Linked DNA regions of Cohaesibacter sp. ES.047. The protein of the gene in region 1 binds, or shares a complex with, the protein of each later gene. Links are inferred from orthologs where the notes say so. Each region holds a gene or a part of one and is shown on either strand. Other genes may lie near its edges. The genes, in order: CPH65_RS20720 and dnaG.

Region 1 (15,505 bases):
CTGGAATTGCTCGCGCGTCGTCATTTGGGCCATGTGCCGAGCTATTTCGAAGTTGAGAGTTTCCGCGTTGGCGTGGAGCGGCGCTTTGATTCGAGCGGCGATCTGGTCACCCAGTCTGAAGCGGTCGTGAAGCTCGTCATTGATGGGGTGCGCAAAATGTCCGTCGCCGAAGGGCAGGGCCCGGTCAACGCGCTCGACCTTGCCTTGCGCAAGGATCTGGGGCCGTTGCAGGACAAGATACGGAACCTTGAGCTGATAGACTACAAGGTGCGTATCCTCAATGGTGGCACGAGCGCAATCACGCGTGTTCTCATCGAAAGTCGCGACGGCCATGGGCATCGCTGGTTTACAGTTGGGGTTTCCGAGAATATCGTGGATGCTTCCTTCCAGGCTTTGGTGGATTCCATCACCTATAAGCTTTTCAAATACCCCTGATAAAGTGCCGTTGCTGGAGCGTGTTGTTCAGCGGGCCGGAATTGAAGCGCCATGAGCCAAGACCCCATCAATCTGGGCGGAACCGCGTCCGCTCTCTCAGCTGATTCTACCAAGGAGACGCGCAACGGTCTGTTCTTTGCGCTTGCTGCCTATGGCTCATGGGGCTTGTTCCCACTGTATTTTTCGCTTCTGGCCGAAGTTCCGTCCGTGGAAGTGGTCGCCAACCGGATCGTCTGGTCGTTGGCCATGATGACGATCTGGTTTTTGCTGCTCGGTCGCTGGAGAGAGGTCTGGTCTGCGCTACGTCAACCCAAGGTGTTCGGCATTCTCGCGCTGACAGGATTTCTGATCAGCGGCAATTGGCTCACCTATGTGTGGGCAGTCGGCCATGGCCGGGCAACAGAGGCAAGCCTTGGCTACTACATCGTGCCTCTGGTCAATGTGGCGACCGGGTATCTGCTTTTATCAGAGCGTCCCTCGCGGTTGCAGCTCGTGGCCATTGTCATTGCGTTCCTCGCCATTGCCCTGCAGATAATTCTGTTGGGGACGATACCGATTGTTTCACTGCTGCTGGCCTTTACATTCGGCAGCTATGGATATCTGCGCAAGATTGTTCCGGTTGGAGCCAATCTGGGGCTGTTGATCGAGTTGATCATCGTTGCGCCCTTCGCGCTTGTCTATGTTGTTTATCTGCAATCGTCAGGGTTGGGACATCTCAGCCTTTCAGATCCGATGATCAGCGTTCTCATTCTGATAACCGGGATTCTGACGGCCTTTCCCCTGATCTGGTTTTCCATGGCGGCGCGGCGGCTCAGGATGTCGACAATCGGAATCATGCAATATCTCAACCCGACGCTTCAGTTCCTCGTGGCGGTGTTCTTGCTCAACGAGACTGTGCCAGCGGGCAAATTGGTTACCTTTGGTCTCATCTGGCTGTCGGTGTTGATCTATTCCTATGACGCCTATCGGAGCAGACGCAGGGAACCGCGCCCGCCGGCTTTGCAGGTTTAAAATGTGGAAAAGTCGAACGTCCCGACCGGCCTGCGGCGAGCCCTTTGAAAGTCTTTCTAGAAGCGGTTGAGATCGGGTGCATCGGTGGATTGCGATAGCAGATCATCCGGCAAATCCTTGCAGGCCTCGATCAGCAGGGGAACGATCTCTTCGGGATCGGATGTGGAGAGGAACGAAACATCCATGCCACTGCGGATGAAGTCCTCTTCGCGCATATGGTCCAGAAGGCTTATCAGGGGATCCCAGAAGGCATTGATATTGGCCAGCAGAACCGGCTTCTTGTGTTGTCCCAATTGCGCCCATGTGAGCATTTCGACAAGCTCTTCAAGGGTGCCTATGCCGCCGGGCAGTGCCACAAATGCCTGAGCATATTCAAACATCTTGCGTTTGCGCTCATGCATGTCCTCGGTGATGATCAGCTCCTGCACCTCGTCCAGCATCGCCTCGCGTTCCTGCAGAAAAGATGGTATGATGCCTGTCACTTGGCCACCATGATCGAGCACGCTTTTCGCGGTAATGCCCATCAGGCCGATTGAGCCGCCGCCATAGACAAGGTCGATAGAGTTGCGGGCCATGGAGCGTCCGAGCACCTTGGCAGCGTTGGAGTAGGCGGGGTCAATGCCGGCGCCGGATCCGCAGTATACGCAAATTTTTTTCAGTAAAGCCATGTTCGTTCTGTTGCGTTCGGTTCAAAATGGGTTGCGCCAGTAAAGGCAATTAGCCGCGCAGCCTTGCTCGAATCCTTAAAAAAGGCTACCTGTCTGTAGGATAAGAATAAAATTCTTCGATTCCGCGGCGTGTGTGGGTATGCAATCGTGACTGGCCTTTGAAAAAACAGCAAGAAAAATCATGCGAAGAGAGAAAATCTTCATGCATGAACCTGTTGGAAAAGACTGATGCTCAACCCCGGGATGGCTAAACAGAAGTGTGACTGAAGCATGAAATCTGCAGCTCCTTTTCTTGCCCTAGGTGGTGGTGTTATCGCCGTCGTTGTCGGCATCTTTGTATTCGGTGACCAATTGGGGATTGGTGCAAAAGATCCTCAGCCGAAGGCCCCTGTGGCAACGGTAAGTAAAACCAATCTACCCACCGAGCCGGCCAATTCGGCACCCCAAAAAACCGATGATACTGCTGAAAATGCTGCCGAGCCTCAATCTGAACCACCGGTTTTGGACGAAAGCACGACCGATGTCGCGAGCCTTTCCAAAACCGATGAGATGTCCAGCGAACCAGCGGCGGAGCCGGTTGCTGCTGCGCCCAGCGATCAAGGCAACGCGGTTGGGATTCCCGATGGCGGATCCGTTTCAAGCCCCGATGCAACCGAAGAAGTAAGCGACGCGGCAACGGGTACACAGCCCAGCTTTGATATCGTGCGTGTTGAGCAGGATGGTCAAACTCTCGTTGCTGGCAAGGCAAGCCCGGGGTGGACGGTTGAGCTCAAGAATGGCGACATGGTTCTGTCACAGGCCGAGGCGGATGCCAATGGCGACTGGGTGATGATGCTTGAAAAACCGCTCGAGCAGGGTGTGTCCGATCTGTCGCTTGCTGCGAAATCCGCAGATGGCGGTAAAACTATTGTATCGGAAAGCAATGTGACGGTGGCCATGCCCGAGGAAAGCAAGGGTGAATTGCTTGTCCTTGAGACAAAGCCGGGTGAGGCCTCTCGCGTGCTCTCCAATGTTGTAGAACCTGACGAGGATCCGTCCAAACCTATTGAAGTGGCCAAGGTGGAAAAGACCACGGACACTGACAACGAAGGGACTGCACCTGTCGCCAAAGAGGCACCTGCCCAGACAGAACAGACAGAACAGACAGAGCAGACGGTTGCTTCCGATGCAGACAGCACAGGAACGGCCGAAAGCGGTTCGGAAGGCACTGCGGCAACGAATGCGCCAGCAGCGGAGGCAAAGCCTAAGGCTGAGCCGACCGAAGTTGCCAAGGTTGAAGAGCCCAAGGCTCAGTCAGAAGAGACCCCAGCGCCGGCTTTACCATCTATGGTTTCCATCGAAGCGGTTGAAATCGAAGGTGACACCCTGTTTGTTGCCGGTGCGGCGGAACCTGCCGGATCTGTGGTTCGCCTCTATGTCGACAACCAGTCCATTTCGGACAGTCGTAGCGGCGTGACGGGTCGGTTCCTGTTTGATGGCGAGCTTGATCTGGAGGTTGGTGATCATCAGGCGCGTGTCGATCTCATTGATCCTGTCACCGGTGCTGTTACCAAGCGTGCGGAAGTGTCCTTCTCCAAGGCGGCGCCTGAGGCGATCGTGTCGGCGTCTGCCGAAAGCAATGCCGATGTTGAGAAGGATCAGGCACAGAGCAGTGTTAGCGACGATACAGCCAAGTCGATGAGTGCTGATGCCGAGTTGGCCGACGTCAAGACGCGCAAGGTCATCATCAGACGCGGTGACAATCTTTGGCAGATTGCGCGCCGGGTTTATGGTGCGGGCATTCGGTATTCGACGATTTTTGACAACAATGTCGATCAGATCCGCGATCCCAACTGGATCTATCCCGGACAGGTTTTCAAGTTGCCGCAGGGCGAGGACGGTTGGGATAACAATTTTGATGCGGTCGAGTCGCCCGATGAGAGCGATAAGTCCGCGATGCTCGATCAGGATGCCGCCGAGTAAAGGCGCGCCTGAGTGACGAGCGGACCGTCGTCCACTCGTTTCGTTCAACAGTCAAGAATTCAAACGGCCCGGAGAGTGATTTTCGGGCCGTTCGGGTTTTTGTTTCATCGTATTTTTTCGATGAAACCTTGCAAAGTGATCCCGGATCCCTTATTCATCGTACAAACACGATAGATGAGATGAGGGAGAGATGGGCGAAAGAAACGGCTGCTGCGATCAGAATCCGGTGGATCAAGTCACCATCGATCTGGCGGATGTGAGCGTCAGTGCAGCTGAAGACACAGCGCATCATGGCCCAGGACCGAAAGGGCATCAGAAGTGCTGTGATCATTTCGATCCTTTGGCCCGCGGGTTCAAGGCCCTTGGCCATCCCGCCCGCCTGATGATCCTCCAGAAGCTCAGCTCTCAGAACAGCCATTGCTGTGGCGATATCTGCTCTACCCTGCCGTTGGCGCAGTCGACCGTTTCCCAGCATCTCAAGGTGCTCAGGGAATGCGGTTTCATTCATTTGGAAACCGCCGGGCAGCAGAGTCGTTACAAAGTCGATTTTGATCGACTGGACCAGTTTTTCGGCGCCAACAGCGCTTTCTTCAAGGGGCTCCACGATCGGAGCCTCAAAAACCATGCAGATTAATCCCAATGGCTGATCGATGCCTATGACCATGCGTCGATTGCCGGGGAAGACCTCAGGACCAAGTCATAATGAGAAGTTCTAGATATGCCAGTGAGCCTTACGTGCGCACTGGAGCGTCGGTTGACGCGGAAGCCTCGTCGCTTCAAACCCTGCGCAATCTTTGGCCCTACATCTGGCCCTCAGATCGGGCAGACCTCAAAAAACGCGTTGCTTTTGCTCTAAGCGCCCTGTTTCTGGGCAAGTTGATCAATGTTCTGACGCCCTATGCCTTCAAATGGGCGACGGATGCCCTGTCAGATCCCGCTGCGCCTGATGGCGTGGGCCCCGTGGGCTGGCTTAGTGTGCCGATCATGCTTGTGGCCGCCTATGGCCTGGGCCGGATCATGAATGTGGGCTTTGATCAGCTCAGGGATGGCCTGTTTGCACGGGTCGGGCAGCATGCGGTGCGCAATCTTTCCAACAAGACCTTCCGCCACATGCACAACCTGTCTCTCAGGTTCCATTTGCAGCGGCGCACGGGCGGGCTGTCTCGGATCATCGAGCGCGGGACGCGCGGCATCGAAGGGGTGGTGCGTCACACCATTCTGCATGCCGTTCCCACCTTGTTGCAGTTCGTGATGATGTCTGCCGTCATCGCCTTCCAGTTCGATGTGATCTATCTGGTAATCGTCGTGACCATGGTGGCGCTCTATGTCGCCTTCACTGTGCGGGTAACGGCCTGGCGCATCGACATCCGCCGCCAGATGAATGAATCCGACAATGACGCCAACTCAAAGACCGTCGACAGTCTGCTCAACTTCGAAACCGTGAAGTATTTCGGCAACGAAGAGCGCGAAGCGCATCGCTTTGACCAGTCGATGAAGGTCTATGAGAAAACCGCAATCAGCACCTGGGTGTCGCTGACGTGGTTGAACTTTGGCCAGATCGCTATTTTCTCGACGGGTATGGCGCTGTGCATGGCGCTGTCGGCCCATGCGGTGATGACCGGAACGCAGACGGTCGGTGATTTCGTGCTGATCAATGCGCTGTTGATGCAGCTTGCCATTCCGCTCAACTTCTTCGGCTCCATGCATCGCGAGATCAAGCAGGGGCTGGTGGATCTGGAATCCATGTTCGAGCTGATGCGCGAAGCGCCCGAGGTGACGGACAAGGACGATGCCAAGCCGCTTGACGTTAAAGGCGGGACCGTCCGGTTTGATGACGTGCATTTCGCTTATGATGCCAACAGGCCGATTCTCAAGGGGATCAGTTTCGAAGTGCCAGCGGGCAAGTCGGTCGCGATTGTCGGGCCGTCCGGGGCAGGTAAATCGACGATATCGCGCCTTTTGTTCCGCTTTTATGATGTGACGAGTGGGTCCATCACGATTGATGGACAGGATCTGCGCGATATAGAGCAGCACAGCCTGCGTCAGAATGTGGGCATGGTTCCGCAGGACACGGTCCTGTTCAACGAAACCATCGCCTACAACATCGGCTATGGGCGTCCTGATGCCAGCCGTGAGGAGATTGTCGAAGCGGCTCGCATGGCGCAGGTGTCCGATTTCATCGCGCGCCTTCCCGCCGGGTTCGATACCGAGGTTGGGGAGCGGGGGCTGAAGCTGTCAGGCGGCGAGAAGCAGCGCGTGGCCATTGCCCGGACCATCCTCAAGGCTCCGCCGATCCTCGTTCTCGACGAGGCAACGTCGGCGCTCGATAGCCATACCGAACAGGAAATTCAGACGGCGCTGGATAAGGTGTCACAAAACCGGACGACGGTGGTGATCGCTCACCGATTGTCGACGGTGATCGGGGCGGATGAAATCATCGTGCTTGAGGATGGAGGCATTCGCGAGCGCGGACGTCACGCCGAACTTCTGGAACAGAAGGGACTTTATGCCTCGATGTGGGATCGTCAGCGCGAGGCCAGCGAAGCCGAGGAGCGGCTGCGCAAGGCGGTCGAGAGTGATCGCTCCGGTTACCTGCCCGGTCGCGGTGCTGAACTAGAAGTCGCCGAATAGGTTATGGAACATATTTTGAAAGCCCCATTAAGACAGACTCTTAATGGGGCTTCTTTAGAGATTGATTCGGGATTATTTCGGCTCAATGCCAGCTGTTGGCTCGCGGGTGCAACTCTTGCGAGTCGCGCGAGACAGCGTTTGGGCTAGTCGATTACCGGGCTGCCGTAATCTTTCCAACTCTTGGAGGGGAAATCATACATGCGGCCGCTGTCGCTGCATTCTGGCAAGAGGCAATCGAGGATATAGGGTGCAAGTTCGCTGGGATGCGGCAGGGTCATCGGATCTTCGCCCGGCATTGCCTTGGCGCGCATGCCTGTACGAACAGGCCCCGGATTGAAGCAGTTCACGCCAACGCTGGTCTTTTCGGTTTCTCCGGCATAGGTCCGTACGAGCGCTTCAAGGCCAGCCTTGGAGACCGAATAGACGCCCCAGAAAGGTTTGCATTTATGGGGGGCACCGGAGGTCATGAAGAGCGCACGACCCGCATCTGACTGACGCAGCAGCGGGTCAAGCGAACGAATGAGCCGCCAGTTGGCGGTGAGATTGACACCAAGCACCTTGTCCCAATCCTTCACCGGATCGAGATGTCCGATGGGCGTGACCGCGCCAAGAAGACCGGCATTGCCGAACAGGATATCGAGCTTGCCCCAGCGTTCAAAGATTGCCGCGCCCAGACGATCAATGGCGTCGTAGTCCATCAGATCACACGGAACGAGGGTGGCCGAGCCACCCATTTTCTGGATCTCGTCATCCAGTTCTTCCAGTGCTCCAACGGTCTTGGCAATGGCGATCACGTGTGCGCCTTCGCGCGCCAGAGCAAGGGCCGCGTGCCAGCCTATCCCGCGAGAGGCACCTGTGACGACGGCCAGACGATCCTTGAGGCGTTGTTCGGTCATGTGCTTGGGTCCTTCCCTTATCTCTTCAAGTCTGTGCCAACGCGGCACCGGCCCTAGTCCTTGAGAAGGCCCGGTGCGCGATGATTTTCTTCGCCCTCGAAATCAACCAGATCTGTCGGATAGTCGCCGGTAAAGCAATGATCCGTGAACTGGGGGGCATCGGGATTGCGGCGGTCAAAGCCGCAGGCGCGATAGACACCATCAATCGAGACAAAGCCCAGAGAATCCGCTCCGATATATTTGCGCATGCTTTCCAAGTTCATCTGGGCGGCGAGCAGTTTCTTGCGGTCGGGCGTGTCGATGCCATAAAAGTCCGAATGGGTGATCGGCGGGCTGGCCAGCAGCATATGCACTTCCTTGGCGCCAGCATCGCGCATCATCTGAACAATCTTGGATGAAGTCGTGCCGCGCACCAGACTGTCGTCGACCAGCACGATGCGCTTGCCTTCGACCTGAGAGCGGTTGGCGGAGTGCTTGAGACGGACCCCGAGGGCCCTGATCTGCTGGGTCGGCTCGATGAAGGTTCGTCCCACATAGTGGTTGCGGACGATGCCCAATTCGAACGGGATGCCGATTTCCTGCGCATAGCCAAGAGCGGCAGGCACACCGGAATCGGGCACGGGCACGACCACGTCCACATCGAGCGGACATTCCTTGGCCAGTTCGGCACCCAGCGATTTGCGCACTTCATAGACGGAGCGACCGGCGATGAAGGAATCGGGCCGGGAGAAATAGATATATTCAAAGATATCCAGCCGTGCGGGGCGTTCAGCGAAAGGATGGAAGCTTCGAATGCCGTCTTCCTTGGTGCAAACGATGACTTCGCCGTTCTTGACCTCGCGCACGAATTTCGCACCGATCATGTCAAGAGCACAGGTCTCTGAGGCAAACACGGGTGAGCCGTTCAAATCACCAAGCACAAGCGGACGGATGCCCAGCGGGTCGCGGGCACCAATCAGTTTCTTGCGCGTCAGGGCAACCAGAGCATAGCCGCCTTCCATCTGCCGGATGGCGTCGATGAAGCGGTCGATGATGTCGGATTCGCGGCTCTTGGCAATCAGCTGGAGAACGACCTCGGAGTCCGATGTGGACTGGAAAATCGCGCCGCGCTTGATCAGCGAGCGGCGCAGGGTCATGGCATTGGTAAACTGGCCATTGTGGGCAACGGCGATGCCGCCCCCTTCGAGCTCAGCAAACAGAGGCTGGACATTCCGAAGGCCAGCGCCGCCTGCGGTCGAGTAGCGGTTGTGACCGATCGAGACGTTGCCGGGCAGGCGCTCAAGCACGTCCGAATTGGAGAAATTATCACCCACGAGGCCAAAACGGCGTTCAAGATGGAAATGCTCGCCATCATATGTGGCGATGCCGGCAGCCTCCTGACCGCGGTGCTGCAGCGCATGCAGGCCCAGAGCGGTGAGGGCGGCGGCATCATCCGCGCCAACAATACCGAACACGCCACATTCCTCGTGCAGCGTATCTCCTTCGCCGTTCCAGTCGTCGTCTTGATGAAGCTCAGAGGAGGAACCTGATTCCGACGCGCAGAGCGCAGCGGAGGCCGAGCTGTCGTCTTCAATCATTGAGAAGTCTTGAGACGTGGGGTTTTGTCTCTGTTCAGACATGGGCGAGAAGTCCTTCAAAAACCCGACTGCTCCGATCGAATAGGGGAACCCGAGGGATGTCGTGGTGTCATTTGATCTTCTGATGAGAGCACCAATTGCGCTTTTGAGCGCAAAATGGATGCACTGATCTACAAACGAAGAATGGCGGGACATACCCGCCAATTCCATGGAGTGTTCCTACCATACCCATGCGGCTTCGTCAGCTACGCAAATGTATAGAAGGGCGATTCATTGCAACGTTTATTGCTTTGCCGTGGTGCTGGCAATCTCGCCGATGGCATCGCGTTCGTCGTTCGAATAGCTGGCTTCCTCGTTCGGAGGCGTGCCTTCGCGCTGCTGGCGGATCTTTTCCATCAGCTGTTCCTGAGGATCTTCGGGCAACAGACTGATCAGCTTGTCTCCCATTTCATTGAGAAATGGCTTGGACTTGGCCTGAGCAACCCAGTTGGGCTGCTTGTCCTCTGGAACGAACCAGTTGAAGAAGATCAGGGCGACGGCCATCAGGATCGCGCCGCGCAAGGCACCAAAAACGAAGCCCAGCGTCCGGTCAAGGGCGCCAATGCGGCTGTCCAGCACGAAGTCGGAAATCTGGATGGTGATGAAGGACACCACGATGAGTGTGATGAGAAAGATCCCCAAAGCCGTTGCGGCCTGAGCAACAAGGGGTTGCGTCAAGTAGGGGGTGACCATCGGCAGAACCACGTCGAAAAGCTTCAGCGTTGCGAACGCGGCCGCAACCCAGGCGCCGATCGCAAGGACTTCACGCACGAAGCCGCGAATCATGGCGAGGAAAGCCGAAATCAGCAAGACGACAAGTAAAATGACATCTAGGAGTTCGATGGGCATCAGAAATCGATCCTGTTATCTGGCCTGGACTGCAAAAGCTCTTTAACACCTGCATACGAAAAACTGCAAGTGCCGCTTTGCCCCTCTATAGGGTGCGAAGTTGGCAAGAGCAAGGTTTTTTGCACCTGTTATCAATCCTCAGGATTGTCTGTGGGATTGAGGTTCGAGCCGACGGCGATCCGTGCAACCAAATCGGTGAGGCCTTCAAGCCCTGAGAGTTCGAGTTCAGGTGTTTTGACGGATTTGAGCACCCCTTCGGGAACAACGGCACTCGAAAAGCCCAATTTGGCTGATTCCTTGATGCGCGTTGGCGCATGGGAGACTGGTCTGATCGCTCCGGACAGGCTGATCTCGCCGAAATAGACCGCTTCGGATGGCAAGGCCACGCCAGCAAGAGACGAGACCAAAGCTGCGGCAACTGCTAGATCTGCTGCCGGTTCGCTGATCTTCATGCCGCCTGCGACATTGAGATAGACGTCATGGCCAGACAGGCGCACCCCGCAATGGGCGTCCAAGACAGCAAGGATCATGGATAGGCGGCTTGTGTCCCAGCCAACCACAGCGCGACGCGGTGTTCCCAGAGGTGACTGGGCGACAAGCGCCTGAATTTCCACCAGAAGCGGGCGGGAGCCTTCCATGCCGGCAAAGACCGCTGCACCCGGCGCAGAAAGATTGCGTTCGCCCAAAAACATGGCCGATGGATTGGCAACCTGACTGAGGCCGCCGCCTGTCATCTCGAACACGCCGATTTCGTCGGTGGGACCGAAGCGGTTCTTGATGGCGCGCAGGATGCGGAACTGATGGCCGGAGTCGCCTTCAAACTGGAGCACACCATCGACCATATGTTCCACAACGCGTGGCCCGGCAATCTGTCCATCCTTCGTGACGTGCCCCACAAGGATCACCGCTGCGCCGGTCTGCTTGGCATATCGGATCATGGCCTGTGCGGATGCCCGCACCTGCGTGACCGTTCCCGGTGCGCTGTCGGCGCTGTCGGTCCACAGGGTCTGGATCGAATCAATGATCACCATTTCAGGGGGCGGGCCTGCGGTGAGGGTGGCCAGAATGTCTTCGACGCTCGTCTCGGCCGCAAGTTCCACAGTCTCTTTGGCAAGGCCAAGACGGGCGGCGCGAAGGCGAACCTGATCGATGGCTTCCTCGCCGGAGATATACACCACGCGGTGGCCGCGTTTGGTCAGTGCAGCCGATGCCTGAATGAGCAGGGTGGACTTGCCGATCCCCGGATCTCCGCCCAGCAGGAGAACCGATCCCTTGACGAAGCCTCCGCCGGTGACGCGATCCAGTTCGGCGACGTTGGTTGTGATTCGGGGGGCGGGCTGCTCCTGGCCGGACAGGGAGACAAGCTCGACAATTCGGCCGCTCTTGCCGCGGACGGTCTTGGGGGAGCCGCCGATGCCGGCGCCTTCCTTTTCTTCCATGATCGAGTTCCACTCGCCGCACGCCTCGCAGCGGCCAGCCCAGCGATTGGTAACTGCACCGCAAGTTTGACAGACGAAAGTGGATTTGGAGCGCGCCATTGGGAGGGGCTTTCTGAGCATCTGGCTCGTTGCATCAAGGGATGCTGCGCCATCGAATCGGAACCGGTTTATCTTTATAGATAGCGACGCAGACTACGCAAGCCAAGGCTGGTCAGAAGCTCATAGCCGATGGTGCCGGCAATTGCAGCCACTTCGTCGATGGGCATGTGAGGGCCGAACAGCTCAACCCAGCTTCCGCGCTTCACTGCGTCTTCCGGTATGTCAGTGACGTCGATGATCGTCAGGTCCATGGTCACGCGCCCGATGATCGGGGCCTCATAGCCCTCGATATAGACGCGCGCGCCCTTGCGCTTGTCGCTGCTGGAGCCGGTGCGCAGATAGCCGTCGGCATATCCCATGTTGATGATTGCAAGGCGACTGTCCCGCTTGGTGACTTCACTCGCGCCGTAGCTCACCGATTGTCCCTTAGGGACGTGGCGGGTGGAGAGGACGCGACTGTTCAGGGTCACCACGGTCTGCATGGGATTGGGGCGGTTGCTGGTCGCCAGACCGCCATAAAGCGCGATGCCGGGGCGGGTCAGGTCGAAATGATAGTCGGGGCCCAAAAACACACCGGCCGAGTTGGCGAGCGAGGCAGGAATGTCGGGGAAGAGGGCGCGGATGGCGCGAAAACGGTCAAGCAGCGTGCTGTTCAGCGGATGGTGCGGATCATCGGCGCAGGCCAGATGGCTCATGATGAGTGTCGGGGTGAAGGGGGGCGGTTGCGTTGTCCATGCGTCGGACAATTTGTGGGCCGCCTTCTTGCTCAGCCCCAGCCTGTTCATCCCGGTGTCGAAATGCAGTCCGCAGGGCAATGCCTCGCCAATTGATCTGCAATAGCGGGACCACAGGTCGATCTCCTCGTAGCAGCCAAGCACCGGGCGAACCCGGTGCGTATGGTAGTAGGACATGGTGGCGTCCGTATCATCGCCAACGAGGCCATTGAGCGCATAAAGGGTGGCGTCGGGCAGGGTGCTGCGGGCACGGGCGCCTTCCTGAGGATGGGCAACGAAGAAGGTTCGGCATCCGGCTTGCCACAGGGTCTTTGCCGCTTCTTCCAGCCCGGTGCCGTAGGCGTCAGCCTTGATGACAGCGGAGCATTCGGCCTCGCCGCTCTTTTCGACCAAATCGGCGTAATTGATCTCAAGCGCACCAAGATCGATGGTCAACAGACTGCCGGCAATGGCCGCATCACCAGCAGACAGATGTTTCACATGTGGGGCAAGGCGGGAGGAGATTGGATCCTGCGTCATGTGATTTCGACTTTCCGGCTCGGGCAGCTTTAGCTGTCTTGCGCTTTGGTCAGCACAAGGCCTTTGGGGTATCAAGGAAACCAGAGCATCTTCCGATTATTGAGACGGCTTGGTATGAGCGAAAGGGGCTTCAGTCACTGGTGTTGTCTGCCAGATCGTCTCGGTCGCCCACAACCAGATAATGCACTTCTCGGGCAAAGCGCAAGGATGGTTTCACAGCAAACAGCACCGAGCCGATCAGAAAACACCATGTGCCGGGGATTAGCCAGCTATGGTAGAAGAACATCACCGAGCCAATGATAAACAGCAGGGCCGCGCCTAAATCCACCAGAGAATAGGCCAACTCGTAGACTGCATAGATCTGTGTGTGCTGTCTAGATCGGTTGGGGGCATCGTGTTGAAAGATTTTCATGACTAGGCCCTCTAAAGACGGGATCGCAGGGTGATGCTGATTGCCAACCCGCAATCGGACTTGATACGGGTTCGCGCCATGCAAGCATATTGCGATTGAGGCAGCAAGGCGTTGATGCGCCCTGTCCCTTTAAAAGGGTGGCATCACGAGGCGCGCCTATTCGTAATTATCGGGCAGATAGTCTTCGCGTGCGAGATCGGAGAAGCGGGTGAATTCACGCTGGAAGGCGACAGGAACGGCACCTGTCGGGCCGTGACGCTGCTTGGCGATGAGAATTTCGGCCTTGCCCATGGCTCGGTCCATTTCGGACTGCCATGTGAAGTGCTCCTCGGTTCCCGGCTTGGGTTCTAGACGTTCGAGATAATATTCCTCGCGATAGATGAACATCACAACGTCGGCGTCCTGCTCGATGGAGCCGGATTCACGAAGGTCGGCGAGCTGCGGTCGTTTGTCGTCGCGGGACTCGACCTGACGGGAAAGCTGAGACAAGGCGATGACCGGAACGGCCAGTTCCTTGGCGAGGGCCTTGAGCCCGGTGGTGATCTCGGTGATCTCTTGCACGCGGCCCTGCGAGGCCTTGGACGAAGAGCCACTCAACAGCTGCAGATAGTCAATGATCAAAAGATCGAGGCCCTTCTGGCGCTTCAGCCGTCTGGCGCGCGCGGCAAGCTGGGCAATGGAAATGCCACCGGTCTGGTCGATGTGCAGTGGGGTGATCTGCATTTCCTGCGCCTTGTGGGCGATGCGGGAAAACTCTTCCTGATCCACCTTGCCTCGGCGAATCTTTTCCGACGACACCATGGCCTGTTCGGCGATGACACGGGTGGCGAGCTGTTCGGCACTCATTTCGAGCGAGAAGAAGCCAACGACGCCGCCGTTCATCGTCTTCATGGAGCCGTCGGGCTGTTCCTCGGCCTTATACGCACTTGCCACGTTGTAGGCGATGTTGGTGACCAGAGAGGTCTTGCCCATGGCGGGACGGGCGGCGAGGATGATCAAATCCGAATGCTGCAGGCCACCCATCTTCTGATCGAGATCCTTAAGGCCGGTGGAGATGCCCGACAGTTGGCCGTCTCGCTTGTAGGCGGCCTCCGCCATTTCAATTGCTTCGGTTGCCGCTGCGGCAAAGGAGACAAAGCCGCCGTTTGATCCGCCGGTTTCAGCCAGTTCGAACAGACGCTTTTCTGCATCCTCGATCTGGGCCCGCGGCGGGGTGTCAATGGGTGCATCGAAGGCGACATTGACCACATCGGTGCCGATGTCGATGAGGTTGCGCCGAGTCGCAAGATCCATGATCAGGAGGCCGAAATCCTCGGCGTTGATGATCGAGGTTGCTTGCGAGGCAAGGCGCAGCAGATAGATGTCGATGGGGGTGTCTGCGACCATGTGGTCGGCTGGGAAAAAGGTTTTCAGCGTCACCGGCGAGGCGATCTTGCCAGCCCGAATGAGCTGGGCCGTCTTCTCGAAAATCTCGCGCAAATTGGGATCATAGAAATGGTGCGGCTTGAGAAAGGCCTCGACGCGATCATAGGTCTGGTTGTTGACCAAAATCGCGCCCAACAGCTGCTGTTCCGCTTCCAGATTGTGCGGTGCTTGACGCGCGGCAACAGAGTCCGCGCTATCGCGTTTTGCAGCAATTTCCATGTTCATCCTCATTTCAACGTGATGAACAAGATAGTCACAGGATGCACTGGAATTGAAGCGCAGTGATTGCAATTCACGGCAATCAACAGCGGAAAGTTTTTTTCTTTTTCTTTCGCTGGACTCTGTTGCCGTATTCGAGTCCTTGGCGAGAGAATCGCTCGCCCGGAAAAGGCCAGATAACCGGGGCGAGTCGTGCAAAAGAAAAGGCCCGGAACAACAGCTCCGGACCTTGATGCTTCAGGCTCTGCATTGGCTCAGCCTTGCAGATTTGAACGCGATAGATCGCTTATTTTTCTTCTTCTTCTGCAGCGTCTTCTTCAGCAACGTCTTCGGCTGCGTCGTCAGAGGCTTCTTCGCCTTCGATTTCCTCGAGCAGTTCTTCGTCAAGCTCGAGATCCTCTTCGAATTCGAAGCCAGCATCACGCTCGGTCAGGGTCAGATCTTCACCAGCAGACTGACGGTCGGCTTCGTCCTGAGAACGAGCGACGTTGGCGGTCACGATGAGATCGACTTCAGGGTGCAGAATCACGGTTACATCGTGCATGCCGATAGTTTTGATCGGGCGATCCAGAGAAATCTGGTTGCGGGAG
Region 2 (15,617 bases), 2.6 Mb from region 1 along the record:
CTTACTTGCCATTCCTGTCTCCAAGGATGCCCCAGACGGATCATGGTCCGAGTGGTCATCCAATCTCGCGGACGCTTTTTTCATGTCTTTGCTCGCCTCGCCCGGACACAAAGACATGATCTTTCAGGATTTCTCCAATCCTTCTACCGAATGGAGCGTTAATTGCCCCTTAACCGAAACCCGCCACATGCTTCTGCTTTCCGTGCAAAAAAGCTTTCCACACACAACAAGGCCGGCCAGACCGCAAGGCCTCCAGCATCAGATCGTGTTGATTATTTAGCAGCAATCAATGGTTCCCTCGCCAGCTTGACATTTGGCGCTAGTGGCTGCCGATCAATGATATTTAGCGCAGCGATTCGATTCGGCAACCCCAACGGGCCGAAAAAGTTCGATTTATCCGAATTTTCGAATCATTTTCAGGGGGTTAAGAGCCGATTTCCGGCAATTTTGGACTGATTCGCATGCTTCGACAGGTCTTGAAGCAGGTGATTCGCCATCAGTCCGACCGGTTCTGCCCCAGTTCAGCCAGAACATCGATGAGGTTGGCCTGCACGCCAGCGGCTTTCATCTGATTGTAGAGCTCGCTCAGTTCATGTTCCTCGCGCAGGTTTTCCTCGCGGCGCCGATGCACTTCGTTGTTGAGAAACTGGATGCGGGCAAACATGTCCTCACTCACGGATCCCGACAATTGCGCCATTTCCCGATTGAGGTCCTGCTCGATTTCCCGGATTTCCAGAACATTGAGATAGGACTGGAACAATCGCTCCAGAAACAGACGAGACGGCCCGTAGGCGAGCTGATGCACCCGTTGGCGCCCCGCCAGCCGCCAGCCCCAAGGCTGCGAGATCTTGCCGGATGGATCACGCACTTCCATGCCGTGCATCTCGTCCAAAAGTCCCTTGAGATCCTGCGGACACTCGGCATAGATATCTGCATAAGTCCGCGCCTGCTTGTCAAAGATGAGATGCGACAGCACGTATTTGAAGGCTTCAAGGCTGCTTTTCTGAAAGGGAACAGCCAGAATCTGCTCGGCAAACTGCTCGAACAGATAGGGCATGTGAATGGACAGACCGATCAGACAGTTCTCATATTCTGTTGACTGCCCCTCCTCGGGCATCCGCGACACATTGCTTGAAGCCTGCAGCGCGGATGACGGCCCGGCCCCCTGCCCCGCCTTTGCGCCCCCGCCGGTAAAATAGCGATTGCGTGACTGGTCCCGCCGGTCGCGCTCCTGTTGCCAGAACAGGTTGGAGAGTGCCGACTTGAAGCTCATCTGATATTGCCGCTGGACCCGCTCATCCTTGATCAGTCGCAGCAGCTCCTCGATCCGCTGCTCAAGCGCGGCCTTGCGCTCGGGCGTATCAGCTGGCTGGGCTTCGCGTTCGCGCTCCCAGATCACATCGGACAGGGGCCGCGCCGACCTCAAAACCTCGCCAAAGGCCTCCGAGCCGCCCTGTTTGACCAGATCATCGGGATCCTGCCCGTTGGGCAGAAAGACGAACTGGAAGGAATAGCCGGCCTTCAGGCTGGGCAAGATGCGTTCGATGGCCCGATGTGCAGCCTGCCGTCCGGCCCGGTCGCCGTCAAAACAGATGTAGGGCTCATTCGAGAAACGCCACATGCGTGCAATCTGCTGCTCGGTAAAGGCTGTCCCGAGCGAGGCGACCACATGCCCGACGCCAACCTGATGCAGCGCAATGGCATCCATGTAGCCCTCGACCACGATCGCCGATCCGGCCTCGTAGGCCGCCTGCCGCGCCCGATGGGCGTTGAACAGCATCGTTCCCTTGAAAAACAGTTTCGTCTCGGGCGAGTTGAGATATTTCGGCTTGCCATCCGGATCGAGAATGCGGCCACCAAAGGCCACAACGCGGCCCTTCTCGTCCTCGATCGGAATCATCAACCGATTGCGAAAACGGTCATAGGTCGCCCGCCCGTCATCGGGCTTGATGATCAGGCCCGTGTCGAGCATGTCCTGCTCACTTACACCGCGCTCGAGAAGATAGCTCTTGAGATGATCCCGGCTGTTGACCGAATAGCCAACGCGGAAGGTCGAGAGCGTTTCGGGCCGCAAGCCTCGCTTCTGGGCATAGGCGCGCGCCTCGCGCCCATACTCCGAGTTGAACTGCAGCTGAAAATACCGCGCGGCCATTTCCATGACATCATAAAGGCTCGCCCGCTCCTTTTCCCGCCGTTGCATCTGCGGATCTGGCGCAGGTAAGGACACCCCGGCTTGGGCGGCCAACGCCTCAACCGCCTCGGGAAAGCTCAGCCCTTCCGTTTCCATCAGAAACCGAAAGATATCGCCATGTTTGCCCGATGAGAAGCAGTGATAGAACTGCTTTTGATCATTGACGAAAAAGCTCGGTGTCTTTTCCTTGTTGAAAGGCGAAAGCCCCGCATATTCGCGGCCCTGCCGACGCAGTTTCACCTTGCGTCCGACCACGTCGGACACGGCAATTCTCTCCCGGATCTGTTCCAAAAGACTTTGAGGATATTTCATCGACGCAACCGGGATCCACCCATTGACCTCACGCCTCCCGACAGACAGCAGTCTTGTTGATGGCGTTCAGGCACCATCTCGAGAGGACTGAACGGTCCAAGCTTCATGATCGTCATCATAGTATCAGATCTGGAAAAAGCACAATGGCCCCGATGTGGGGGCCACTGCTACTCAATTGGCATGCAGGATTGTCTTCGGGCTCAGCGCAGCAGGTCCTTGACGATGCAGCTTGCCTTGCCAAAATCCATCTGTCCGGGATATTGCGTCTTCAGGTGCGCCATGACCTTGCCCATGTCGCGCAAGCCGCCCGCATCGAGTTCCTCGACCGCTTTGGCACAGGTCGCATTGACTTCGGCCTCAGCCATTTGCTGAGGCAGGAATTCCATGATGATCGACCTTTCGTCCCGCTCCTGCTCGGCCATTTCAAGCCGGCCGGATTCTTCATAGGTGCGAATCGATTCATCGCGTTGTTTGACCATCTTGGCCAGAATCTGAAGCACTTCGTCGTCGGAAACCCTGTCGGCTCCCTGCGATCGTGCCTCTATATCGCGATCCTTGATGGCCGCATTCACCAGTCGCAAGGTCGCCATGCGGCGTTTATCCTGTTGCTTGATGGCTGCCGTCAGGCTTTCATTGATCTGCTCGCGCATAAAAGGCCTTTCATTGATTTCAATTCGGACTTGGACTCGCCTGCCCGGCGATGCAATGCCCAAGTACCGTGAATTGCCAGTTCCGTAGTAGATAGGATGTGGATCCGCATACCACAGATATCAGCGGTCTCAATCGTTTCTGAGGTCTCAATCTTCAAATCAAACACACAGCTCTTTATAGCGACTTGATGCGAGTGGCAAGTCAGCAATGACCCCGAGACCATCGCTGCAAATGGTCCTGACAAGAAAGGCTGGCCTTCAGTGGCGGCTCCCTTGTCGTTGGTCAATAACGTATCAAAATCGCACATCAGCTCCCATATGGGAACTATTTTTTGCTCCGCCCCCTTGCCAACATTGACCCCCGCCCGCTTTTGCCCTAGATGATCTGGTCTGAGAACAGACGCTTCCAACGATCATATCGCAAGACGTCAGTTGCCTTCAAAGCGGCAACTGGTGACGGAACGCGGCTACCGACGTACACTCTACTCAGGACGCATTTGGCTATGGCTCACTCCGCATCTAATCCGGCCTCCTCACCCGCCCCGTGGGAAGAGATCAAGCCGACCGCCCTTCTGGTGCTGGCTGACGGCACCGTCATCGAAGGTCAGGGCATTGGCACCACAGGGTCTGCGGTGGCTGAGGTCTGCTTCAACACAGCCATCACCGGTTATCAGGAAATCCTCACAGATCCGTCCTACGCCGGTCAGATTGTCACTTTCACCTTCCCCCATATCGGCAACATCGGCACCAATGACGAGGATGCCGAAACCATCGATATGGACAGCAACAGCGGTGTCCGCGGTGCTGTGGTCAAGACCGACATCACCGAGCCATCCAACTATCGCTCTTCGCGCCATTTCGACGCCTGGCTGAAAAGCCGCGGCATCATTGGCATTGCGGGCGTCGACACCCGTGCACTGACCGCCCACATCCGCGAAAAGGGCCTTGCCAACGCGGTGATTGCCCACGCGCCCGATGGCAACTTCGACATCGAGGCGCTGAAGCGCGAAGCTGCGGGCTGGAATGGCCTTGTCGGAGCCGATCTTGCCAAGGACGTCTCGACCCGCGAGACCTTTGAATGGACCCAAACCCCTTGGGTCTGGGACGAAGGCTTCGGCAATCAGACCGACCCGGCCTTTCATGTGGTGGCGATCGACTTCGGCATCAAGAGAAATATCCTGCGTCTGCTTGCCCGTCAGGGCTGCAAGCTCACGATCCTGCCCGCAACCGCGACAGGTGAAGACATTTTGGCGCTCAAGCCCGATGGGGTCTTCCTCTCCAACGGTCCGGGCGATCCGGCAGCCACAGGCGAATATGCCGTTGATGCCATCAAGGCGGTGATCGACGCAGGCGTTCCGATGTTCGGGATCTGCCTTGGCCATCAGATGCTGGCGCTGGCTCTTGGCGGCAAGACCGTGAAGATGCATCAGGGCCATCATGGCGCCAACCATCCGGTCCAGGACAAGACGACAGGCAAGGTGGAGATCACCTCCATGAACCATGGCTTTGCCGTGGATGGCGACAGCCTGCCCAAAGGGGTCAGCGAAACTCACGTCTCGCTGTTCGACGGATCCAACTGCGGCCTCAGCGTTGATGGCAAACCGATCTTCTCGGTGCAGTACCATCCCGAAGCTTCGCCCGGCCCGCAGGACAGCCACTATCTGTTCACGCGTTTTCTCAATCTTGTTCGCCAGAACAAGGGGATGGAAAAGCTGCCCGAATAGCTCAAAGACAGCTATCTCAGAACGTGAAAAAGCCATCTTCCCCGCCCAGACCCTGCCATGCTCTGCATGTCATTGATCGGGCGACGAGGAAGATGGCTTTTTCTTTGGCTGTTTTTGGAACTACGTTTTGGTGTGATTTTGTCGGCATTGTGTCGCAAGCAGACAGAACCTTTACCCAGAACCGTATCCCGCTATTCAGACCACTTGTGCCGTCATGGTCCGATAAGCTGGTCTAGTGATCGCGCAGTGCGTCGATCAGCTCATCCTTCTTCATATTGGACCGTCCGTCTATGTCGAGCTCCTTGGCGCGTTCATAAAGGTCGTCCCGGCTCCATTCCTCATAGGCAGGAGCCTTGCCCCCCTTCCGGGATGGATGCATGGTGCTGTTCGCCTGTGCATTGGCAATGCGCGCAGCCTTCTCTTTCGACGCCCCATCACGCCGCAAGGCCTTGTAGGTATCCTCATCCTTGATTGACGAACGATTGCTTTGCGCTGCGCTTGCCATGGGTGTTTCCTTTCCCTGTTTCGTTTAAAACGCAAGTAAAGGCCGATGGGTTCCCAAAAGTTTTCTCATCAGATCAGGGATTGGCCACCGAGAAGGTATCACAGGCGCTGATCTTGCCGTCCTCGAAGCCTTGGGTGAACCATTTCTTGCGCTGGGCCGACGTACCGTGATTGAAACTGTCCGGCACCACATAGCCCTGCATCCGCTTCTGCAACGCATCATCGCCGATCTGAGTGGCGGCGTTCAGCGCCTCACCAAGATCCCCATGTTCCAGAAGACCCTTCTGATTGGTGTAGTAGCCCCAGACGCCGGCATAGCAATCGGCCTGAAGCTCGACCCGAATGGACATCTGGTTGGCTTCCAGTTTGCTCATAGACCGACGCATTTCATTGAACTTGGGCAGGACCCCGGTGATGTTCTGGATATGGTGCCCGACCTCATGGGCGATCACATAGGCCTGAGCGAAATCGCCCGGCGCTTCAAAGCGTGTTTTGAGCTCATTATAGAAATCAAGGTCGATATAGACCTTTTCGTCACTCGGACAATAGAAGGGGCCGGTCGCTGCAGAGGCAGATCCGCAGGCAGACTGGACCCGCTCTGAGAACAACACCAGAGACGGCTCCGGATAGGTCTTGCCTGCCGATTGGAAAATCCGCCCCCAGACATCCTCCGTTTCGGCCAGCACGACCTTGACGAACGAGGCCATTTCCTCTTCGGCTGCGGATCTTTTCGGAGAACGTGCTTGGCTGGTCTGCGTCTGCTGCGACATGGACATATCGCCGCCCATCAGCATCGAAAGGATTGTGGTCGGGCTAACGCCCATCATCCATAGAACCCCGCCAATGACGACCAGCACGATCAGGCTCGGGGCCCCTTTACGGCGACCACCGAGCGGCAGCCGCATTCGGCGGTTCGAATAATTGCTTCGGGCCTCTCCCCGCCGATCTTCAATATTGCTGCTTTCTCTACGACCACGCCAACGCATATGTCCCCCGATTCTCCTGATGATGCTCTACACACCGGGCAGAATTCTGCCATCTCATCCCATTGTCAGCATGGAGCAGGTCGTGGTCTGAAGCAACTGAATTTGCACCCCACACCGGCACCAAGATGGCCTAGAGTGGCGGCGCGAAAAAGCACCGGACAAAAAAAGAGAAGGCCCGCGCCGTGCGAGCCTTCTGTCTTTAAGTGAGCATTTTTATTTGCTCCGGACTGAACGCCCGAAACCTATTGGATGTGCTATCCCGCCAGCTTGCGCCACAGACGCATGAAGCTTTGACGAACAATCGCATGTTTATGGACATCACACCGACGATTGACGCCCAAGGTTTCGCGGCTCAATACAAGATCAGCCAACATTGGGTTTCTCCAGTTGTTTTGGGATTTTCATTTCCCACCTAACATCACACTCAACGGCACAATAAATCTGATTGACCTCCACCCGTTCCTGGGCTTAATTGGGACCAAATCAACTGCACTTAGTGCGCTTACACACCCAATATGTGCACATTGTGCGTTTTTGTCAACGCCAAAGGCGCAATTTTTGCGCAAAAAGATTAAAACGTGTCTAAAGAACAAGATAAAGCAGACGCCGAAGCCATGCTTCCCGAGCAATTTCGGGCATGGCGTCGCAGCATGGGTCTGAAACAAAAAGACGCTGCCGACTTGCTCGGTTTGAAGAAACGCATGATCCAGTATTATGAAAAGGGCAAGCGTGAAGGTAAGTCCGTGACGATCCCGAAGTCGGTTCGTCTGGCCTGTTATGCTTTGTCAGTTGGTATCAGCGATTTTGACGGAGCCAACATCAGCAAGCTGGATTTGAGCAAAGTCGGCGACGACTGATCGCTCTCACTGCTCCTCAGTCCCGGTTTTTCATAAACCGGAGCAGGCATGCACCCAGGCTCATGCAAATAAACTATCGAAGTGAAATTGAAATTCAGATTTCAAATAAACCGGACACAACAGTCCAATTTCCTCAGCTCCAACCGGCATTGACCCGAAAACGCCCAAAGGCGAACGAAAATTTGCAGGTATGAGCCAAAAAATTTGCCTCTACCTATGGCAAAATGATCGATAGTTCGCTATAGCGATCCAAATCTCATCTGCACCCCCGACCAGCATCGGCCCTGGCCCTCGTAACAAGCCACAAAGGCGACAACCGAGGGGCCGGTGCCTTGACATGAGCGCGAGACAAGATGCCCAAGCGGAACGACATTCAATCCATCCTCATCATTGGCGCCGGCCCGATCATCATCGGTCAGGCCTGTGAATTCGACTATTCTGGCACGCAAGCGGTCAAAGCTCTTAAAGAGGAAGGGTATCGAGTCATCCTGGTCAACTCCAATCCGGCGACCATCATGACCGATCCGGAAATGGCCGATGCGACCTATATCGAGCCGATCACCCCGGAAATCGTTGCCAAGATCATCGAAAAAGAGCGCCCCGATGCGCTCCTGCCCACGATGGGCGGTCAGACAGCGCTCAACTGCGCCCTGTCCCTGCGCAAGATGGGCGTGCTGGAAAAATACAATGTCGAGATGATCGGTGCCACCGCCGAGGCCATCGACAAGGCCGAAGACCGCGAGCTGTTCCGTGAGGCCATGACCAAGATTGGCCTCGACACGCCCGTTTCGCGCCTCGCGCACAACATTCCCGAGGCCCTCGAGGCCCTCGAAGTGGTCGGCCTTCCGGCCATCATGCGACCCTCCTTCACCATGGGCGGCACCGGTGGCGGCGTAGCCTACAACCGGGAAGAATATCTCGAAATCATTGAACGCGGCCTTGATGCCTCACCAACCAAGGAAGTGCTTGTCGAAGAGAGCATCATCGGTTGGAAAGAATATGAGATGGAGGTCGTTCGCGACAAGAATGACAACTGCATCATCATCTGTTCCATCGAGAACCTCGACCCGATGGGGGTTCACACCGGCGATTCCATCACTGTCGCACCAGCCCTGACGCTGACCGACAAGGAATATCAGATCATGCGCGACGCCTCACTGGCGGTTCTACGCGAGATCGGGGTGGAAACCGGCGGCTCCAACGTTCAGTTCGCCGTCAATCCGGAAAACGGACGTCTCATTGTCATCGAGATGAACCCGCGCGTCTCCCGGTCCTCTGCCCTTGCGTCCAAGGCAACCGGATTCCCCATCGCCAAGGTCGCAGCCAAGCTGGCAGTCGGCTACACGCTGGACGAATTGGCAAATGACATCACCGGCGGCGCAACACCGGCCTCGTTCGAGCCGTCGATCGACTATGTTGTCACCAAGATCCCCCGCTTTGCCTTTGAGAAATTCCCCGGTGCCGAGCCTTCGCTCTCCACGGCCATGAAATCCGTCGGCGAAGTCATGGCCATTGGCCGCACCTTCCAGGAATCACTGCAAAAAGCCCTGCGCGGCCTTGAGACCGGCTTGACCGGCCTGAATGAAATCGAGATCGAGGGTCTTGGTCAGGGCGATGACAAGAACGCCATCCGCGCTGATCTTGCCAAAGCGACGCCGGATCGTCTGCTCAAGGTTGCTCAGGCCATGCGCCTTGGGGTCCCGCACGAGCAGATCCATGAAACCTGCAAGTTCGATCCATGGTTCCTTGAGCAGATCCAGAGCATCATCGACATGGAGCAGCGCGTGCGCGCTCATGGCCTGCCCACCGACGCGATCAATCTGCGCAAGCTCAAAAGCATGGGCTTTTCCGATGTGCGTCTGGCGGAGCTGGCCGGAACCACGGCCGCGAAGGTCCTGAAGCTGCGCCACGAGATGGATGTGCGCCCTGTCTATAAACGCATCGACACATGCGCTGCCGAATTCGCTTCGCCAACCGCCTACATGTATTCGACATACGAGCCACCCTTCAACGGGGTTTCCGTTTGCGAAGCCAACCCTTCGGATCGCAAGAAGGTCGCCATTCTGGGCGGTGGACCGAACCGTATCGGTCAGGGCATCGAGTTTGATTATTGCTGCTGTCACGCCTGCTTCGCCATGGACGAAGCAGGGTTCGAGACCATCATGATCAACTGCAACCCCGAAACCGTTTCCACCGACTATGACACCTCCGACCGGCTCTATTTCGAACCACTGACCGAAGAGGATGTCATCGAAGTCCTGCGCAAGGAGCAGGAGAACGGCACCCTCGAAGGCGTGATTGTGCAGTTTGGCGGCCAGACCCCGCTGAAGCTGGCACAGGCCCTGCAAGATGCGGACATTCAGATCCTTGGCACGTCCCCGGACGCCATCGATCTGGCCGAGGACCGCGACCGCTTCCAGAAGCTTCTGCACAAGCTCGACCTGATGCAGCCGCGCAACGGCATCGCCTACTCCATCGAACAGGCTCGCATCGTCGCAGACCAGATCGGCTTCCCCGTGGTCGTGCGCCCGTCCTACGTCTTGGGCGGCAGGGCGATGGAGATTGTCCGCACGCCGGACGCGTTCGAGAAATACATTCAGAAGACCCTGGCCGAACTCGTACCGCCGGACATCCGCCTCAAGTATCCAAACGACAAGACCGGTCAGATCAACGCCGTTCTGGCTCAGAATGCTCTGCTGTTCGACAGCTACCTGTCCGGGGCCATCGAAGTCGACGTGGATTGCCTGTGCGATGGCGAGGACGTGGTCGTCTGCGGCATCATGGAGCATATCGAGGAAGCTGGCATCCATTCAGGCGACTCCGCCTGCTCCCTGCCGCCATACTCCCTGTCCGAAGAGATTCAGGAAGAACTGGCTCGCCAGACCCGCGAAATGGCTCTTGCCCTTAACGTTGGCGGTCTGATGAACGTCCAGTTCGCGGTCAAGGATGGCGATATCTATGTCATCGAGGTCAACCCTCGGGCCTCGCGGACGGTACCTTTCGTTGCCAAGGCGATCGGCAAGCCCGTTGCCAAACTGGCATCCCGCGTGATGACTGGCGAAAAGCTGGCCGCGCTCGATCTGAAGCTCGAAAAGCTCGATCACATCGCAATCAAGGAAGCGGTCTTCCCGTTTGCCCGTTTCCCCGGTGTCGACACGCTTCTTGGTCCGGAAATGCGTTCAACCGGTGAAGTCATGGGGCTCGACACGGATTTCGCGATCGCCTTTGCCAAATCGCAGCTTGGCGGTGGCACCAAAGTGCCAAGCGAAGGAACGGCCTTCATTTCCGTCAAGAACGATGACAAGCCACGGATTCTTTCGGCAGTCCGGCGCCTGAAAAACGCAGGCTTCAGGATCATCGCAACAGGCGGCACCCAGCGCTATCTCTCAGAGAACGGTATCGAGTGCGAGAAGATCAACAAGATGCTCGAAGGTCGCCCACACATCGTTGACGCCCTCAAAAACGGCAAAGTGCATCTCGTCTTCAACACCACCGAAGGTGTAAAAGCACTTTCCGACAGTAGGGATTTGCGCAGAGCAGCACTTTTGCATAGAGTACCCTACTACACGACCGTTGCCGGTGCCTTGGCAGCGGCCCAGGGAATCGAAGCTTATAGAACAGGGAATATTGAAGTCCGGCCATTGCAGGACTATTTCTCCCACTAAGAGGGACGTGGCGCCCGATTAGCGCAACTTGAGCTCTAAATGCTGGAAAAATCGATGGCGTTCCGAAGGTGAGGAGCTTTCGGAGCGCTTAACTTTTGTATTCATTCGGGGCTTGGCCCCACCGATCAGGAGGCTTTCCGACGGCTATGGAAAAAATCCCAATGACGCCTGCAGGATATCAGGCTCTGGAAAAAGAATTGAAAACACGCAGCGGCGAAGAACGCCCGCGTATCATCGCGGCCATTTCCGAAGCACGCGCACACGGCGACCTTTCGGAAAACGCGGAATACCACGCAGCCAAGGAACAGCAGAGCCACAACGAAGGCCGCATCGCCGAGCTGGAAGACAAGCTCAGCCGCGCCGAAGTGATCGACGTTTCTAAAATGAGCGGCGACAAGGTGAAATTCGGCGCAACCGTCACACTGGTTGACGAAGACACCGAAGAGGAAAAGACCTACCAGATTGTTGGCGACATGGAAGCCGATCTGGCAAATGGCAAGATTTCCCTGTCCTCCCCGATCGCGCGTGCGTTGATCGGCAAAGAGGTAGAAGACTCGGTTGAAGTGACAGCTCCCGGTGGGTCAAAGTCCTACGAGATCCTCGCGGTCAAATATATCTGACCGGGCCTCGAAACCGGGATTCAAAAAAAGCGCGTTGGCAACCAACGCGCTTTTTCACTATATCGGCTTGAATGGATACGAGCGGTCACACCGCTCCGATCCATTTTTCGCAGCAAAAGGCAAGTCAATCCCCCAGATCAATGGGCACGGTCGGCTCGTTCTTGCTCTGGCGAATGGTCAGCGAGGTGCGCACGCTATCCACATTGGGCGCGGCGGTCAGCTCGTTGATGACGAAGGACTGAAAGGCCTGAAGATCCGGCGCGACACACTGCAGGACGAAATCGATATCGCCTGAAAGCATATAGCACTCGCGCACTTGCGACCAAGAGCGAACCCGCTCTTCAAAGGCGACGAGATCGGCCTCGGCCTGACTGTGCAAACCAACCATCGCAATGGCGGTCACGTCGAAACCAACCTGCTTTTCGTCCACAATCGCTCGATAGCCTTTTATGATGCCGGCTTCTTCGAGGGCACGAACCCGACGCAAGCATGGCGGCGCGGAAATACCCACACGGCGGGCCAGTTCTACGTTTGTGATGCGACCATCATCCTGCAGTTCTTTCAGGATTTTCCAGTCAATGGGATCTAATCTTGCTTTCAAGACAATAGCTCTCTACTTGGGGTGAGCTTATAAGGGGCAGAACGCCCGCCAACACTGAACAACACAATGTCCGCGCTCCGGCATAATAATCCCAAACGGTTACGAATGGAAACTTTTGACACATTTTTGTTCGCATTTCCGACACAGACTAACAATCCTGTGAATGATTCGAAAAATCCACACAAAAAGGGGCATTCTCGTTGTGACTGATAGGGACCGCACGATCTGGGTTTTGAGCGATGGCAAGGCTGGAGACGAGAATCAATGCCTGGGCGTTGCAGAAAGACTGGGTGGAACCATCGACGTGCGGCTTGTCGCACCCGGGCGTCCATGGGTCTGGGCAATGCCGTGGGGTCCGATCCCCCCACAAGACAGGCCGGACAAAGAGGGCTCGCCGCTCTCCCCTCCCTTTCCCGATGTGGCAATCGCGTCGGGCCGCCGCACAGTGGCCTACCTGCGCAAGCTCAAGGAAATCAGCCCGGAGACAACGACGGTCTTCCTGAAGGATCCGCGCACGAAATCGCTGAATGCCGATCTCATCTGGGTGCCGATCCACGACAAGCATCGCGGCTCCAATGTGCTTGCGACCCTGACAGCCCCCCATCGTCTGTCCCCTGCCCGCCTCAACGAAGCGCGCACGGGAGGCCCTTCTGAATTGCACCGCCTCGCCGCGCCGCGCGTCGCGCTCGTTCTGGGCGGCGACACGGCCAAATCGGCTTTCGGAACCAGAGCAGCCCATCGATTGGCCGATCATCTGGTCCGGCATTTGCCCGCCAACATGTCCATCATGGTCACCCCGTCCCGGCGCACCCCTGCCCATTTGATGAAGGCGGTGAAACAGGCCCTCTTGCCGCGCCCCCACTGGATCTGGGACGGCTCCGGCACCAACCCTTATGCCACGATGCTGGCCCTGGCCGACGCTATCATTGTGACAGCCGATTCTCACTCCATGCTGTCCGATGTGATGGCAACCAATGCCCCCATCTATATCTTCGAGCCAGATGGCTATCCGCCCAAGCTCAAAGGCACCATTGACCAACTTGTGACCCATCCGTACGTGCAGCGCCTTGAGGACACCCTTGAAACCGGCAGCAGAGCCCCCATAGATTCTACTGAACTGATTGCGGATGAAATCCGTGATCTGCTAAAAACAACCTAATCAATTCGGCTCCGCCCGATTCTCGATCTCCCAATTTCCGGATGATCGCACCCAATTCGAAGAAAGACACTTCAATGCACAGCAAAGTATTGATCATTGGCTCCGGGCCGGCGGGCTACACTGCTGCAATCTACGCCGCGCGCGCGATGCTAGAGCCGACCCTTGTTGCCGGTATGCAGGAGGGTGGCCAGCTCACCATCACCACCGAAATCGAAAACTATCCCGGATTCGCGGACGAAATTCAGGGACCGTGGCTGATGGAGCAGATGAAGGCGCAGGCCGCCAACGTCGGCACCAAACTGGTGTCAGACATCATCACCAACGTCGACCTGTCGTCTCACCCTTTCAAGGCGAAGGGTGACTCGGGAACCGAATACACCGCCGACAGCGTCATCATCTCAACCGGTGCACAGGCGCGCTGGCTGGGTCTTGAGAGCGAAGAGCAGTTCAAGGGGTTCGGCGTTTCGGCCTGCGCGACTTGCGATGGCTTTTTCTATCGCGGCAAGGAGGTTCTGGTCATCGGAGGCGGCAACACGGCCGTTGAAGAGGCGCTCTACCTCACCCATCATGCCGACAAGGTGACGGTCATCCATCGCCGCGACGAATTCCGCGCCGAGAAGATCCTGCAAAACCGTCTTGAGAAGAACCCGAAAATCCATGTTATCTGGGATACCGTGGTTGAAGACTTCGTTGGCAAACAAGGCTTCCCGCCGAGCGTCACAGGCGTGAAACTGCGCAATGTTAAGACCGGAGAGATCACGGATCTTGATGCGGATGGCATTTTCGTGGCCATCGGACACGCTCCTGCCGTAGAGCTGTTCAAGGATCAACTGAGGATGAATGACAACGGCTATCTCTGGACCGCACCCGATTCGACAGCGACCTCGATCCCCGGCGTCTATGCCGCTGGCGACGTGACCGATGACAAATATCGTCAGGCGGTGACAGCCGCAGGCATGGGCTGCATGGCCGCACTGGAAGCCGAACGATACCTCGCAGAACTCGAAGACTCTGAATAATAACGTATTTTACGTCGGAAAGAGTTGGATAAGTCGCTCAGAGCTTTGATTTGCATTGCAATGTTATTAGACTATAGGCTACGCCAGTTTATGCATGACTGGCGTAGCCTAAATGCATAGCAGGGTTTAGGAATCAAAGGACAGCAAACCTGAATGGCCCGGAGTCGATCTTGGGGCGATTCATTGGAGGGCGATATGGATTGGGACAAACTGCGCATCTTTCATGCGGCCGCTGATGCGGGCAGCTTCACACATGCCGGTGACAAGCTGCATATGAGCCAATCTGCCATTTCCCGACAGGTCAGCGCCCTTGAGGCCGATCTGGGCGTCACGCTCTTTCACCGCCACGCTCGAGGCCTGATCCTGACCGAACAGGGCGAGCTGCTCTATCGCACGGCGCATGACGTGTTGATGAAGCTCGAAACCGTTCGCACGCATCTGACCGACTCCAAGGAAAAACCCACCGGCGAATTGCGCCTGACCACCACGGTCGGGCTCGGGTCGGCCTGGGTCACCCAGCATATCCCTGACTTCCTCGAGCTCTATCCGGGCATTTCGCTCAATCTTCTGCTGGAGAACGAAGAGCTCGACCTTGGCATGCGCGAGGCTGACGTCGCGATCCGCCTGCACCAGCCCGTGCAACCCGATCTCATTCAGCGCAAGCTCTTCACCGTGCATTTCCACATGTATGCTTCGCCGGACTATCTCAAGAAGTTCAGCCAACCCAGATCCATGTCGGATCTGGAAGATCATCGCCTGATCAGCTTCGGGGAAAAACATCCGAACTATCTGCGCGACATGAACTGGCTCGAGACAGCAGGCATGCCTCCGGGACAGAAACGCACAATGGCGCTCAAGGTGAACAACATCCTCGGGATTCGCAGCTCGGTGATGCGTGGCGCAGGCATTGCAATTCTGCCTGACTATGTTGTCCACCCCCGCGACAACCTTGTTCAGCTGCTTCCAAGCGTCGAAATGCCCAGTTTCGAAACCTATTTCGTCTACGCTGCAGAACTTCGCAATTCAATGCGCATCAATGCTATTCGCGATTTTCTGCTCTCCAAAGCAGCCAGCTGGCATTATTAATCCGCTCTACGCCCTGTTTCACAGAGTTTATTCCGCTTCCGAAAGACGCGGGATCTCTCGGCGTGTGGCATTTTGTTGCCATGCTATATCTGCATAACTGTCATGCGGCTTCAGTCATTGAATATCGTCTAAATTATAGGCATATATAGCCTCAGCTGAAGGCAATTGTCGTTGCTACACTCCTCCCAGTAATGATGTTTGTAGCCAGCTGTTCCCCTCTGGAAGGTGATTGCTCCGTGGGTT

Evidence for each region.
Region 2: the proteins of CPH65_RS20720 (region 1) and dnaG are in contact, whole or in part, in a crystal structure (PDB 2R6A), measured with the Geobacillus stearothermophilus proteins. The link is inferred for Cohaesibacter sp. ES.047 from one-to-one orthologs. Residues at the interface, in WP_033016901.1 of Geobacillus stearothermophilus: Ser13, Glu15, Ala16, Gln18, Glu91, Leu92, Asp94, Ala95, Val96, Pro97, Thr98, Ala99, Ala100, Asn101, Tyr104, Tyr105, Ile108; in WP_049624496.1 of Geobacillus stearothermophilus: Lys456, Leu457, Leu458, Pro459, Ala460, Asn463, Ala464, Leu467, Leu535, Leu536, Ile537, Ala538, Gln544, Glu545, Asp548, Tyr549, His552.

What each region holds. Positions count from the first base shown.
Region 1 is NZ_LT907844.1:4,528,211-4,543,715, reverse strand. The notes cover bases 12,672-15,505. They hold CPH65_RS20720 (replicative DNA helicase), read right to left. Parts: upstream 14,916-15,505; coding sequence 13,428-14,915; downstream 12,672-13,427. Other genes in these bases: rplI (50S ribosomal protein L9), read right to left, coding at 15,202-15,505; CPH65_RS20725 (YrhK family protein), read right to left, coding at 12,990-13,271; alr (alanine racemase), read right to left, coding at 12,672-12,859. Also shown: cimA (citramalate synthase), read left to right, coding at 1-435; EamA family transporter RarD, read left to right, coding at 487-1,446; CPH65_RS20770 (TIGR00730 family Rossman fold protein), read right to left, coding at 1,503-2,114; CPH65_RS20765 (LysM peptidoglycan-binding domain-containing protein), read left to right, coding at 2,385-4,076; CPH65_RS20760 (helix-turn-helix transcriptional regulator), read left to right, coding at 4,267-4,710; CPH65_RS20755 (ABC transporter ATP-binding protein/permease), read left to right, coding at 4,779-6,707; CPH65_RS20750 (SDR family NAD(P)-dependent oxidoreductase), read right to left, coding at 6,851-7,603; purF (amidophosphoribosyltransferase), read right to left, coding at 7,657-9,180; CPH65_RS20740 (CvpA family protein), read right to left, coding at 9,463-10,068; DNA repair protein RadA, read right to left, coding at 10,200-11,606; more of alr, read right to left, coding at 11,681-12,671. UniProt on the Escherichia coli protein: The main replicative DNA helicase, it participates in initiation and elongation during chromosome replication. Travels ahead of the DNA replisome, separating dsDNA into templates for DNA synthesis.
Region 2 is NZ_LT907844.1:1,933,704-1,949,320, reverse strand. What follows is about bases 1-2,946. They hold dnaG (DNA primase), read right to left. Parts: upstream 2,504-2,946; coding sequence 497-2,503; downstream 1-496. Other genes in these bases: CPH65_RS08895 (GatB/YqeY domain-containing protein), read right to left, coding at 2,704-2,946; rpoD (RNA polymerase sigma factor RpoD), read right to left, coding at 1-12. Also shown: more of CPH65_RS08895, read right to left, coding at 2,947-3,153; CPH65_RS24095 (hypothetical protein), read right to left, coding at 3,126-3,563; carA (glutamine-hydrolyzing carbamoyl-phosphate synthase small subunit), read left to right, coding at 3,657-4,877; CPH65_RS08880 (Rho termination factor N-terminal domain-containing protein), read right to left, coding at 5,110-5,382; CPH65_RS08875 (neutral zinc metallopeptidase), read right to left, coding at 5,456-6,367; CPH65_RS08870 (DNA-binding transcriptional regulator), read left to right, coding at 6,946-7,224; carB (carbamoyl-phosphate synthase large subunit), read left to right, coding at 7,578-10,889; transcription elongation factor GreA, read left to right, coding at 11,036-11,509; CPH65_RS08855 (Lrp/AsnC family transcriptional regulator), read right to left, coding at 11,634-12,110; CPH65_RS08850 (mitochondrial fission ELM1 family protein), read left to right, coding at 12,313-13,269; trxB (thioredoxin-disulfide reductase), read left to right, coding at 13,344-14,288; CPH65_RS08840 (LysR family transcriptional regulator), read left to right, coding at 14,484-15,374. UniProt on the Escherichia coli protein: RNA polymerase that catalyzes the synthesis of short RNA molecules used as primers for DNA polymerase during DNA replication.